Regions from separate parts of the Psychrilyobacter atlanticus DSM 19335 genome, predicted to be linked through region 2. Evidence: riboswitches for the same ligand, from Rfam matches in the RefSeq annotation. Region 2 holds a riboswitch; each other region holds the start of a gene.
What was found. A riboswitch is a leader RNA that binds a small molecule or an ion and turns the genes downstream of it on or off. The one in region 2 is predicted to bind lysine.

Region 1 (4,298 bases), 790 kb from region 2:
CAAGATTGGATACATCGGTTCAAACTTAAATGAAGGTGCGTTTAAGCAGGTAACGTTTATGGAAGTATATGACTTATTAAAAGCTGGAGAGCAGGTTATTGACGTTAGAGAAATTTGTGAATATGAAGAAGGACACGTAAAGGGAACTGTAAATATTCCTATGAGTGTTATGAGAGACAGATTAGATGAACTGGACAAAACAAAGACAGTATACGTTCACTGCAGAACAGGTGAAAGAAGTTATAACATGACATTGATGCTTCAGGCAAATGGTTATGATGTTAAGAATGTTGCAGGAAGTTATGAATTCATAAAGATGTATGAAGAGGTATCTTGTTATAACGATAAAGCAAGGGAAGAAATTATGATAGGTGACTGTGTTGATTGTTGCGGAACTTTAGAAAAAGCAAAGTTATAATAAAAATTATTGGTTTGAATAAATAAAATAGGGGGAAGGAAAACCTTCCTCTTATATTTTATAATATATAACGTGAAAAAAAATACAAAATTTAATTATTATTTTAGGAGGTTTGAAAATGAAAAAGGGTCAAAATTTGGCAGGATTAATAGTACTAATACTAATGTTAATTGTAGGTAAAACAATGCTAGGAAGCTCAATGTTATTTTTTAGATTATTGGCGGGAGCTGGATTTGGATATGCATTAACTAGAGGATTTATGGGGTTTGCAGGATCTGTAAACAGAGCTTACAATACAGGTTCAACAAAATTAATGAGAATATTAGCTTATATGTTCTTAGGTACATCTATTTTATCGGCAGCATTTCTTTATAATGCAGATGCCAGTTCATACGATCTTTGGGTAAACCAAGTTAACTCTGGGTTAATCCTTGGTGGAATCATGTTTGGATTTGGTATGACATTCTCAGTTTGTTGTGCATCAGGAGTTTTAACAGACGTTGTTACAGGATTTTCAAGAGGATTCATTACTCTTATCTTCTTCGGTATGGGTGTTTTCTTAGGATTCCCTTTCCAAAGAGCTGCAACTTGGGTAAAAGAGGCTGGAATTTCAACAGATTGGATCAGAAAATCATGGTTTACGTCTGAAACAGGTGCAAAGTTGTATAATGGAGTTTATTTCCCGGATTTATTTAAATGGGATGGATTAGACGGGTATTTAGGAGCGGTTCTATTAACTTCACTACTTTGTGGAATAGTAGTATATATGTCTAAAAAATATGAATCTTCTAGAAGAGTATCTGGAACTTTTACAGGGGTACCTAGTGAATTAGAGCAAGTTAAGATCGCCACACAAGATAAAGATAGTAATAAAGAGTTCAAATTATTAAGTGAAGAAACATACACAAGATTATTTGTTACACCGTGGTCTATGAAAGTAGGAGCAGCGGTAATAGCTGTTATATTCACATTATTAATGGGTGTAACTAAAGCTGGATGGGGAGCTTCTACACCTTACGGATGGTGGTTCGGAAGATTCTTAATGGTATTTGGAATATCACCTGAATCATTATCTAACTTTACTAATTTCCCGGTAAAATTCTATACAATGCCATTTTTCGATCATCCAATCAATGTTCAAAATATTGGAATTATGGTAGGAACAATAATTTGTTTACTTTTAGCTGGAACATTTAAGAGTACAGCAACAAGCGAGATCAAAATCACATTTAAACAAGCGGCTCTATATGCTATGGGTGGAATATTAATGGGATTTGGAACTAGACTTGCAAATGGTTGTAATGTAGGAGCATTATATACTCCAATTGCAAACTTCTCACTATCTGGATGGGTTTTCTTTGCTGCTTTAGTAGGTGGAGGAATCTTAGGAAACAGAGTTGCAGTAAAAATAAAATAGTATTTTATTCATTCATAGTGAATGAGTAAAGACTATATAAAATCTTGACCCTAGTCAGGATTGCAAGATTAAAAAATAGCAAAAAAAATATAAACTATAAAAAATATGTTTGACAAATATAACTGAAATAGATATACTAGTCTCAACATAAAAATATATGAATGAAGATAGAGGTTGCAAACCTTAGGAGTATTTTGGAGGAGTCGGATAGATTTTGAAACCAAAAGAAAGGAAGTTTTGCCGAAATTTAAGATTTGTCGAAATCTTAAGTTGGGACTATGGATAATATCTGTGGTACTGTCATTATCAGATGATAATGGGGAGCTGTCGAATGATTTTAAGATAAAGACCTATTATACATAATTGTAGGTTTATAAATTAGAGTTATCGGTAGAGATCCGATAACTCTTTTTTTTGAGTTAAAAGATCTCCTTTCTTCAAAACACTTAGGAGGAAAGATATGAGAGGTATAATAATTGTATTGTTGTTAGGAGTTATGAGTAGTTTAGGATTTGGAGCAGATTCATCAGAGGCGGCGTTAAACTTAGGAGCGTGGACACTTCTGCCACCAATTATAGCTATAACTTTAGCTTTTATAACTAAAAATGTAATTTTGTCATTATTTATAGGGATCTATTCAGGGTCATTCTTATTGGGGATAACTCAGGGGAAAAATTATCTATTTAGTTTAATAGGAGGTTTTTCCGATATAACCAATAGAATAATCGGATCTATGGCAGATTCATGGAATGCAGGTATAATCTTACAATGTTTAACTATCGGTGGATTGGTAGCATTGATCTCTAAGATGGGTGGAGCAAGAGCTGTAGCAGAATCTTTGGCTAAAAGAGCTAAAACTCCTAGATCAGCTCAATTGATCACTTGGGTTATGGGGTTATTTATCTTCTTTGATGACTATGCTAACGCACTTATTGTTGGGCCGATTATGAGACCTATAACAGACAAGATGAGAATATCGAGAGAAAAATTAGCATTTATAATAGATTCAACAGCAGCACCTATTGCAGGGATAGCACTTATCTCTACCTGGGTAGGATATGAGATATCAGTAATAAAAGACGGATATTCACTTATAGGAATGGAAAATATAAATGCATACAGCATCTTCGTACAGACAATTCCATATAGATTTTATAATATTTTGATGCTGGTATTTGTGGCATCTACAGCATATTTCTTGAGAGAATTTGGTCCTATGGCTAAGGCTGAAAAGAGAGCCAGAACAACTGGTCAGGTGACAAGTGGTTCGGCAGCTAAAGTTAGTCCAGAGGAAGCTAAGATGATAGCTCCTAAAGAGGGAGTAGTACTTAACATATGGAACGCTATCATACCAATTATGGTATTGATCATAGGTTCATTTGTAGGTTTCTATCTTAATGGAAAGGGTTACTTAGAGGGAGCGGTACTTGAGACTGTAAATAATTCTCCACTATCGTTCTATGCTATCAGAGAAACTTTCGGAAATGCAGATGCTTCATTGGTAATATTCCAGGCAGCATTATTCGCATCCATCGTAGCTATCGTTATGGGAATATCTAAAAAAATATTTAAGTTTTCAGAGGCTATCGATACTTGGGTACATGGAATGAAATCATTGGTAATAACAGGAGTTATATTATTATTAGCTTGGTCATTGACTTCTCTGATAAAGGAATTAGGAACATCTGTATACCTGGTAAATGCATTGGCTGGAACTATACCAAAAGCAATTCTGCCATCTATCATATTTATCTTGGGATCGGTAATTGCTTTTTCTACAGGAACATCATATGGAACTATGGGAATATTGATGCCGCTGGCAATACCATTAGCTAATGCTATCGGTGGAGCTGCTGGGTTATCGGGAGAAACACTATCATCATATATAATCATGAGTATAGGAGCGGTTCTTACAGGAGCTATCTTCGGGGATCATTGTTCACCAATATCTGACACGACTATTCTTTCATCTATGGGAGCTGAATGTGATCATATAGAGCATGTAAAAACTCAAATTGTATATGCACTTGTAGTGGGAAGTATCACAATATTATTTGGATATTTACCAGTTGGAATGGGAATATCGATCTACGCTGTTTTACCTGTATCTATAATAGCTACTATACTTGCTGTAAGATTTTTAGGTAAATCTGTAGAGGAAGTGTCGGAGACAAGAGAAGAAGTGGAATTAGTATAAAATTTAGCAGACCTAGTCGGAGTTCCGACTAGGTTTTTTTTATTTTGAATGATAATTATGGTATAATAAAATGATAAAAAACTAGTGTAATATAGATTGGGGGAAAAAATGAGGATATTAATAATAAGGCTGAGTTCTATAGGGGATGTTATATTAACCACCCCAATCCTAAAAAAATTAAAGGAAAAAAATAAAAATTTAAAGATTGATTTTATAGTTTTGGATAAATTTAAAGATGCTATAGAGGGGAATCCCAATATAGATAA
Region 2 (4,298 bases):
TATACTCCCTTTGATCATCTCCAGTATTCTTGGTACAACTAGTACTATAGTGGGTTTAAAAAGAGGAATATCCCCAACAAAAGTTCTCTGATTTTCTGTAAATCCTAAGCTTAGGCCACTCATTATAGATCCTATAACTTCTACAGCTAAAGAAAAACTATGCCAATAGGGAAGGATAGAATAGAGGCAGTCATCAGTTATTAGTTTTTTTATCTTAACAATCGATTCTCCATTACTAATCAAATTTTTATGAGTGAGCATAACGCCCTTTGGATTTCCGGTAGAACCACTGGTATATATAAGAGCTCCTGTATCCTCTGAATCAATCCCAGACCTTTCTTCATAGGCTGAATATTTAGATAACCCATCAAAGTCTTCTAAAAGAATAGTCTCTGCCTCTGGATAGAGATCCTTTATTTTTTCCTCCAGTGAAGAGACTGTTAAAATAACTTTAGGAGTTGAATCCTCTAGTATAAACTTTAATTCAGCCTCCCTGCTATTTTCATTTATAGGGACAATAATTCCATCTGCCATCCATACAGCATAGATAGATTTAAGTTGTTCTATAGACTTAGGAGTTATTATTCCAATTCGATCACCTTTTTTTACCCCTCTTTCGATAAGGTACCCAGACCATTTTAAAACGTCCTTTATTATTTCATCATATGTATAATTTTTTAAAGCTGATTTGACAAATATATCCTCTTTATATTTTTCCTTAGCTGTCAATATACATTCTTTTAGTGTTTTCATCTTTAGATTCTCCTACTTTTTCTTATTTTAATATAGATTTAACATACAATTAACATCAAAACCATACACTTAATTATAGCAGATTTTAAAAGCAAATTAAAATCTAAATTTTAAAGGATTTTTAACACTTTTCCCATATCTATTATAATATAGAAAGATCTCTGTCTATAAATTAAAACTAATCTCATACAAAAGTTATTTTAGCTAATCTGGAGGTATCATTATGAAAAAATGGATGGATCACATATCAGAAGTAGAGATAAAAACTATTGAAAAAGTTCCAAATCATGAAAACTACTATACTTATTGTGATAAGCATGGTATTCATCATCTAGTGGATGAGGAGAAAGAACTGTGTTTTGGAAAAGAGATTGAAATTTTTGCAAACGGTGATTATGCAGTTACTAAAGATTATGATAGTTGGACCCTTTATAGAGATGAAACTCCTCTTTGCAGCGGAGTTTGGGTTATGTCTCATATGGATGGCAGTTATAAATATAAATTTTATAACGACTCCTTCAACAAATATGTCGTTAGAACGGTTACTTCTGAGGGTGATCATCAGGATGAAATCGAAGGACATGAAGAACACAAGATGGAACAGGGAGATTATAACGTGATATAAAAAAATAGGAATTTGCCTCTGATAGGGTAAATTCCTATTTTTATTTTATTCTGATTTTCTATTCTCGGTTTTCAAAATAACCAGAAGCTACCTTTACTCCACTCCCTATCATATAAATTTCTTCTCCCAATTCAATCTCCAACTCTCCTAATAAATGCTGAACTACTACATTATTCCCCATAAGATTTAACCTTTTAGCTACAATTGCTGATGCACAACTTCCTGTCCCACATGCCAATGTCCGTCCCACTCCCCTCTCCCATGTTTTTATCCTCAGTTTACCCTCCTCGATCTTACAAAAATTAACACTGGTATCCAACGGGAAAAATTCCAAATCATTTATAAGAGGACCGTATTCATCTACAAATTCATTTGATATATCATCTACAAAAACTACCGTGTGGGTAGTTCCCATAAATAAGGAAGTTATATTAAATTCTTTATTTTCAACCTTTATTTTTTTGTTAAACAACTCCCCTTGAGAACTCAATTTAATGGATTCATGGTAATAATCTTCCCTTCCCATATTAACTTTTACCATATAAGGATTATTGTTAATAATTTCTGCCTTTAACATTCCTGCCCCTGTTCTAACAGTTAACTCACCTTTATTTATTAAATTATGGTTTTTTAGATAAAGACAAAAACATCTAAATCCATTTCCACACATAGTATCAAAGCTCCCATCAGCATTATAAAAGATCATCTCATTATTATTATCTTCATCTTTAGAAACGACTATTAACCCATCAGCACCTAAGCCTGTCTTCCTGTTACAGACATTTTTGGCCAATTCAGAATATTTTAAAGTTGTCTTTATCTCCTCCTCACCTACAATAATAAAATCATTTCCCAACCCATGATATTTTTCAAACCTCATAACTATCCCTCCCAAATTTAATAAAATTTTAAAACAAAAGCAACGTGACGTTGCATCCAGATAGACATAATTTAGATTTACCAAATAAATTACTGGTATTATGCCCCAACTATAATTTCTCAGATAACAAAAAAACCGACAGATTTTTATCTGTCGGCTTCTATTTTTTAAGCTGTTGGAAGCTCATCTGAATAAAATACCTTCAGATAGCGCTCCATTGAAAACTTCAATGACAGTGATATAATTATTCATTATATCCCCAGTAGTATTTTCCTGTTAAAAAAATACCCTTCGGCAAAAAATCCTTTCATCTAGTTTCACAGACCAACCATCTCCACTAAACTACTAATATCAAGTGCAACCTCTATCAACATTTAATTGTAATAATATATTATACCTCCAAATTATTATAAATTAATATATATAATTTAAATAATTATTATCAACTACTATTACAATATTTTTCCTCTGTTCATTCTTATCTAAATAGAAAAATCACACTAAAGGATAGAAAATATAAAGTTTCCTATTACCCTTTATATACTAATCCTATTCCATCTCCAAAAGGCAGTAATACAAAATTTTCATTTTCATGGAGATATTCAATAAATTCATTCAACTTTCTAACAATAGTCCTAAATCTTTTAGGATATTCATTATATAGGTATCCTCTAAACATAATATTATCTATGAATATTACCCCATCTTTTTTTAATAACTTATAAGAATCTTTATAAAAATCCATATATTTTCCCTTGGCTGCATCGATAAAGATAAAATCAAAAGTATCATTTAATTTCGGGATCTCTACTAAAGCATCTCCTAAAATTTGAGTTACTCTAGAACTATATCCCATCTTTTCAAAATTTATACGGGCTTCATTATATCTATCCTCATCTATCTCTAGAGTTGTAATAGTAACACCTTCATTCCCCTGCAGCATAACACTTCCTGAATACCCAATAGCAGTCCCAACTTCTAATATATTTGTACTCTTATTAGATTTAATCATAAATTTAAGATATTCTGCCACTTCCTTTGTAACAATAGGTACATTGTGTTCTTTTGCATACTCTTCCATCTCAAGGATAACTTCATCATTTTCTTTAATTTTAGATATCACATACTCGTTTGCTTTTATTAAATCATCTATCATAAATATCTCCTTTTTATAAAGAAAAGGCAGACATAACATCCACCCTTACATATTATTCTATTTTTCTATTTTCTTTAATTTAACCATATAGAATCCATCTAAGAATTCATCAAATATATTTAATCCACCTAATTTATCAAAACTTCCATTTACATTAGGAGATATTTCTACTTTTTCTACCTCGAAGTTAGGGTTAGTCTTTAAAAATCTAGTTACATTTTCAAGGTTTTCCTTATTAAGGATAGTACAAGTACTATATACTAGAGTTCCGCCTACTTTTACTACTTTAGCAGCAGCATTTAATATATCCAGCTGTAATTTAGCTAATTCCTGTACATTTTTCATCTTCTTAGTATAAAGTACTTCAGGTTTTTTTCTGATTACTCCAAAACCACTGCATGGAGCATCTACTAATACTCTATCAAAGGACTCAGTTCCAAACTCTTTTTCTACTAATCTAGCATCCATAAGCTCAGCATGAACTATATCTATCCCCATTTGTTTTGTTCTGCTTTCTATTAATTTCAACTTATGTTCATGGATATCTAAAGCTACGATCTCACCTTCATTATCCATCATCTCTGCCATAGCCATGGCTTTTCCACCAGGAGCACTACAAGTATCTAATATTCTTTCACCTGGTTGAGGATCTAAATATTTAGCTGCTAAGAATGAAGATCCATCCTGTACTGTAATTTGACCTCTTTTAAATTCACTAGTTTCTAATATCATTCCTGAATCTATATAATAAACATCCTCTACTTTTTTTAAGATCTTTATACCTTTTATCTCTAATAATCCTAAGAAATCTTCCTCATTATAGTTTAATTTATTTATTTTCACACTGATATTAGGAATTTTTTTATAAGACTTCAATATCTCTA
Region 3 (4,298 bases), 1.4 Mb from region 2:
CTCCAACTTTTTCACATTCAAGGCTTAATCTAACTCCGTGACGAGTATCGTTACTACCAGTTCCTGCTATAACAGGAACTCTAGCATTAGCCACCTCAACACTTCTTCTAACTAATTCTATATGTTCTTCATCTGGAAGGGTAGAGGCTTCACCGGTGGTTCCAGCGATTACCAAGGCATCGGTCTTGTTCTCTATATGCCATTCTATGAGCTCTTCTAATTTAGTATAATTGATACTCATATCTTCGTTAAACGGGGTGATAAGAGCTACTCCAGATCCTTTAAAAATTCCCATAAATCCTCCTATTTAAAATTGTAATAAAATATATATAAATATTATTGTTCTATCAATAATTCAGCAATTTGAACGGTATTTGTAGCAGCACCTTTTCTGATGTTATCGGCTACTATCCACAGGTTTACACCATTTTTTATACTATGATCTCTTCGAATTCTTCCTACAAATACCTCATCTGATCCACTGGCATTTATAGGCATTGGATAGATATTATTTTGTACATCATCCTGTAAGATAATTCCCTCTTTATTTTGAAGTACTTCTTTTAATTCTGCTAAACCAAATTCTTTTTCAAATTCTAAATTAACAGATACAGAATGTCCATTTTCTACAGGGACTCTTACACAGGTAGAAGTAATAGGAAGATCGGGTTTATTTAAAATTTTTCTCGTTTCGTCGATCATCTTCAACTCTTCCTTAGTATAGCCGCTCTCTGTGAACTCATCTATGTGAGGAAGGCAGTTAAAGGCTATAGGATATGGGTAATTAGAAGGGGCTTTTCCATCTATTCCATCTTTTAAATCTTTTATTCCGGCTACTCCAGATCCAGATACAGCCTGGTAGGTAGAGTAGATAACTCTTTTTATTCCATAGAGGTCATCTAATACCTTTAGAGGTACTACTACCTGGATGGTAGAACAATTAGGATTGGCAATGAGTTTATTTGTTGCTGCTGCTTCTGGGTTTACTTCAGGAACAACTAAAGGAATATTAGGATCCATCCTCCATGCACTGCTGTTATCTATAACTGTGATTCCATGAGAAACAGCTATAGGAGCCATTTCTTTACTGATACTTCCTCCGGCAGAGAATAGAGCGATATCTATTTCTTTAGTAAAAGATTCTGAGGTAAGTTCCTCAACTATATATTTTTTATTTCTAAAATTAATTTCTGTTCCACAAGATCTAGAAGAAGCTAAAAGATAAAGATTGTCTATGGGGAAATTTCTTTCTTCTAATACCTTAAGGAAGGTTCTTCCGACCATTCCGGTAGCTCCTACAATGGCGATGTTATATTTTTTCATGATCTCCTCCTAAATAAATTTTTTAATTATATGATTTTTACAGGTCAAATTCTTTAGCTAGCATCTGAATTGCTATAGTTTTGTGCTCCTTAGAAATAGTACATGAGATACTGATCTCAGAAGTAGTTATATGATAAAAAGGAATTTTATGAGCAGCCAGGGTATTAAACACTTTGGCTGCAACTCCTGAATAACTAACCATTCCGATCCCAACCAGGGAAAGCATTATTAAATCTGGTTTGATCTCTATGGAAATTTCCTGTGATTTTCCATTTAATTCATCGATAGCTTTTCTCAAAAGAGATTCTTCTCTTTTAAAACAACTGAAAGAAAGGTCTAAGGTACCGGAAGTGGTGATGTTTTGACTGATCATATCTATATTTAATTCGTATTTACCCAGAGTATTAAAAATATTTGCGACCAGGTTTTCCGAATAAGGAAGGTGCTGGATATTTACCATAAAGATATCTTCATTTAGGGTGATGCCGGTAATGGGTTTATCCTCCATAATTTCACTTTGATTTAATATCAAGGTACCATCATGATCTCTTAAACTTTCGCCTACATAGATGGGAACATTATATTTTTTCCCCAGTTCCACAGCTCTTGTTTCCATAACACCTGCTCCTAAATTTGCCATTTCCATCATCTCCTCGTAAGATATATTTTGTATTTTTTTAGCCTTTGGATATACTCTGGGATCTATACCATAAATTCCATCTACATCGGTATAGATCTCACATTGTGCTCCTAAACTGGCAGCCAGAGCTACTGCACTGGTATCCGATCCACCCCTGCCCAATGTAGTGATGTCTCCATCTTGGTTCATTCCCTGGAATCCTGCTACGATAACTATCTTCCCGGAATTTAGATGAGATCTAATTATCTTTGGATCTACACTCTTAATACGACTTTTGGTGTGGTGACCTACGGTAGTTATTCCTGCTTGGGGACCTGTAAGTGAGATAGAGTCTTTACCTAATTCGTTCAGTGCCATAGATAACAAAGCGACTGTCTGCTGTTCTCCTGTAGCCATGAGGGTATCCAATTCCCTTATATTTGGTGTTTTAGATATTTTTTTAGCCATCTCTATTAAGTTATTTGTGGTTTTACCCATGGCAGAAGCGACTACAACTATCTGCTCTCCTGCATCACTTAATTTTGAGATGTGGGAGGCAATCTTTTTAATTCTGTCTAAGTCAGCCAGTGAGCTTCCTCCGTATTTATGTACTATGATCATATCTTTCCTCCTAATAAAAAAACTCTCCAGTAGTGAGAACTACTGAAGAGCAAAATTACATCTAATCAAAAATGAGATAAAAGATAATCTATGACTTCAAATAGCACCCCATTACCTAATTATGATAATGACAGTTATATGGATCTTATCCATATCCCCAACATAGATTTTTGCGAAATCTATATTTCGGCAACTACACCTTTCAAAACAGATCTTAAAATGCCTTCTCCCTGTCTTTACTATTTGTATTTGCAACCTCTATTCTTATGATTTGAAGTAAGTATAGCATTAAACATAAAATAAAATAAAATATATATAATATATACGTTATATAATTTTGAAATATATTATTTTTTAACTTTTGTATTATATATGTTTCGTATATATAATATATATTTTTAAAAATTAAAAAAATAAGGTTTACTTTTACCTAAGATAATATGAGAAATTTCTTTTAAGGAGGCAGGGATGGAAAAAATAATAGAAAATATGAAAAAATATAGAAGAAATTTACATGAAATTCCGGAATTAGGGTATGTGGAAAAAAAGACTCAGGCTTATTTACTGGGAGAGATAAGAAAGATGGGATATGAGCCTGAAATAATTTGTGAAACAGGAATTTATATCTATCTGGATGGGGGTTCAGAGGAAACTTATGGGTTCAGGACAGATATGGATGCACTGACAATTGTAGAAGAAACAGGAGTTTCTTATACCTCTAAACACGAGGGAGTTATGCATGCCTGCGGACATGATGGTCATATGGCGACTCTGCTGGGGTTTATGGATTATTTAAAGGGGAAAAAATTGAAAAAAAATATCCTTCTAATATTTCAGCCTGCTGAAGAGGGACCGGGAGGAGCCAAGGACATCGTAAAAAGTGGAATCTTGGAAAAATATAATGTTATGGGGATCTTCGGGTTACATCTTTTTCCAAAGTTAGAAGAGGGAATAATCGGCTGCAGAGCAGGGGGATTCATGGCCAAAGCGGCAGAGATAAATATAATTATCAAAGGGAAAAGTGGTCATGGGGGCCAGCCCCAGTTGGGGATAGATTCCATCCAGGTAGCAGGGAAGATGTTCGAAGGGTTTAATCTTATTACCTCAAAATTTGTAGCTCCTTTTGATCCTAGTATAATTGCCATAGGTAAGATAGAGGGAGGAACTATAAGAAATATCATTCCGGAAGTTACCCGGATGGAGGGAACTATAAGGACTTTTTCTACAGAGACCTTTAATTTTATTGTAGATAAAATAAGGGGTATAGCCCGTGGAATGGAGCTCAGTTATGGAGTTGAAATAGAGATAGAGTTGGCTGAAGGATATCCTCCTGTTATAAATGATAAGAAATACTACGATGTTTTAGAAGATGTTGTCAGAGGAGATGAAAAACTGGGATTTGAGGAGATAGATCCTGAGATGTTAGCTGAGGATTTTGGGTTTTATCAGGAAGTAACAAGGGGACTTTTTTTCTTTGTAGGAACTAAAAATAAAGAACTTGGATATACTGCATCACTGCATAATTCCAAATTTAATTTTGATGAGAAAGTATTGGGAAATGGACTTAGGGTATATACAGGTATCTGCCGTAAATTAGGAGTATTTGAATAAAAAACAACGGGACACAATATCCAAAAAATTATAAAATTATAATTTTATTGGGGAATAAAAAAAGCTGAGGCCAGCCTCAGCTTTTTTATTTTATCTAGATGGAACGTCACGTTCCTTTTAGTTA

Region 1: linked by a shared signal. The riboswitch ahead of K337_RS0101035 (Na+/H+ antiporter NhaC family protein) and the one ahead of dapF (diaminopimelate epimerase) in region 2 are both predicted to bind lysine.
Region 3: linked by a shared signal. The riboswitch ahead of K337_RS0111310 (aspartate kinase) and the one ahead of dapF (diaminopimelate epimerase) in region 2 are both predicted to bind lysine.

The regions. Positions count from the first base shown of each region.
Region 1 covers NZ_KE384547.1:122,319-126,616, reverse strand. The annotation lists gene K337_RS17410 (FAD-dependent oxidoreductase) at 1-418, shown strand, start outside; gene K337_RS0101040 (YeeE/YedE family protein) at 537-1,835, shown strand; lysine riboswitch at 1,996-2,170, shown strand; gene K337_RS0101035 (Na+/H+ antiporter NhaC family protein) at 2,296-4,032, shown strand; gene K337_RS0101030 (glycosyltransferase family 9 protein) at 4,129-4,298, shown strand, end outside.
Region 2 covers NZ_KE384547.1:912,353-916,650, reverse strand. The annotation lists gene K337_RS0104820 (AMP-dependent synthetase/ligase) at 1-753, opposite strand, end outside; gene K337_RS0104815 (hypothetical protein) at 977-1,378, shown strand; gene dapF (diaminopimelate epimerase) at 1,437-2,258, opposite strand; lysine riboswitch at 2,458-2,633, opposite strand; gene K337_RS0104805 (O-methyltransferase) at 2,788-3,414, opposite strand; gene rsmB (16S rRNA (cytosine(967)-C(5))-methyltransferase RsmB) at 3,472-4,298, opposite strand, start outside.
Region 3 covers NZ_KE384547.1:2,266,156-2,270,453, reverse strand. The annotation lists gene dapA (4-hydroxy-tetrahydrodipicolinate synthase) at 1-295, opposite strand, end outside; gene K337_RS0111315 (aspartate-semialdehyde dehydrogenase) at 337-1,323, opposite strand; gene K337_RS0111310 (aspartate kinase) at 1,361-2,563, opposite strand; lysine riboswitch at 2,657-2,832, opposite strand; gene K337_RS0111305 (M20 metallopeptidase family protein) at 3,032-4,174, shown strand; gene K337_RS0111300 (ABC-F family ATP-binding cassette domain-containing protein) at 4,292-4,298, opposite strand, start outside.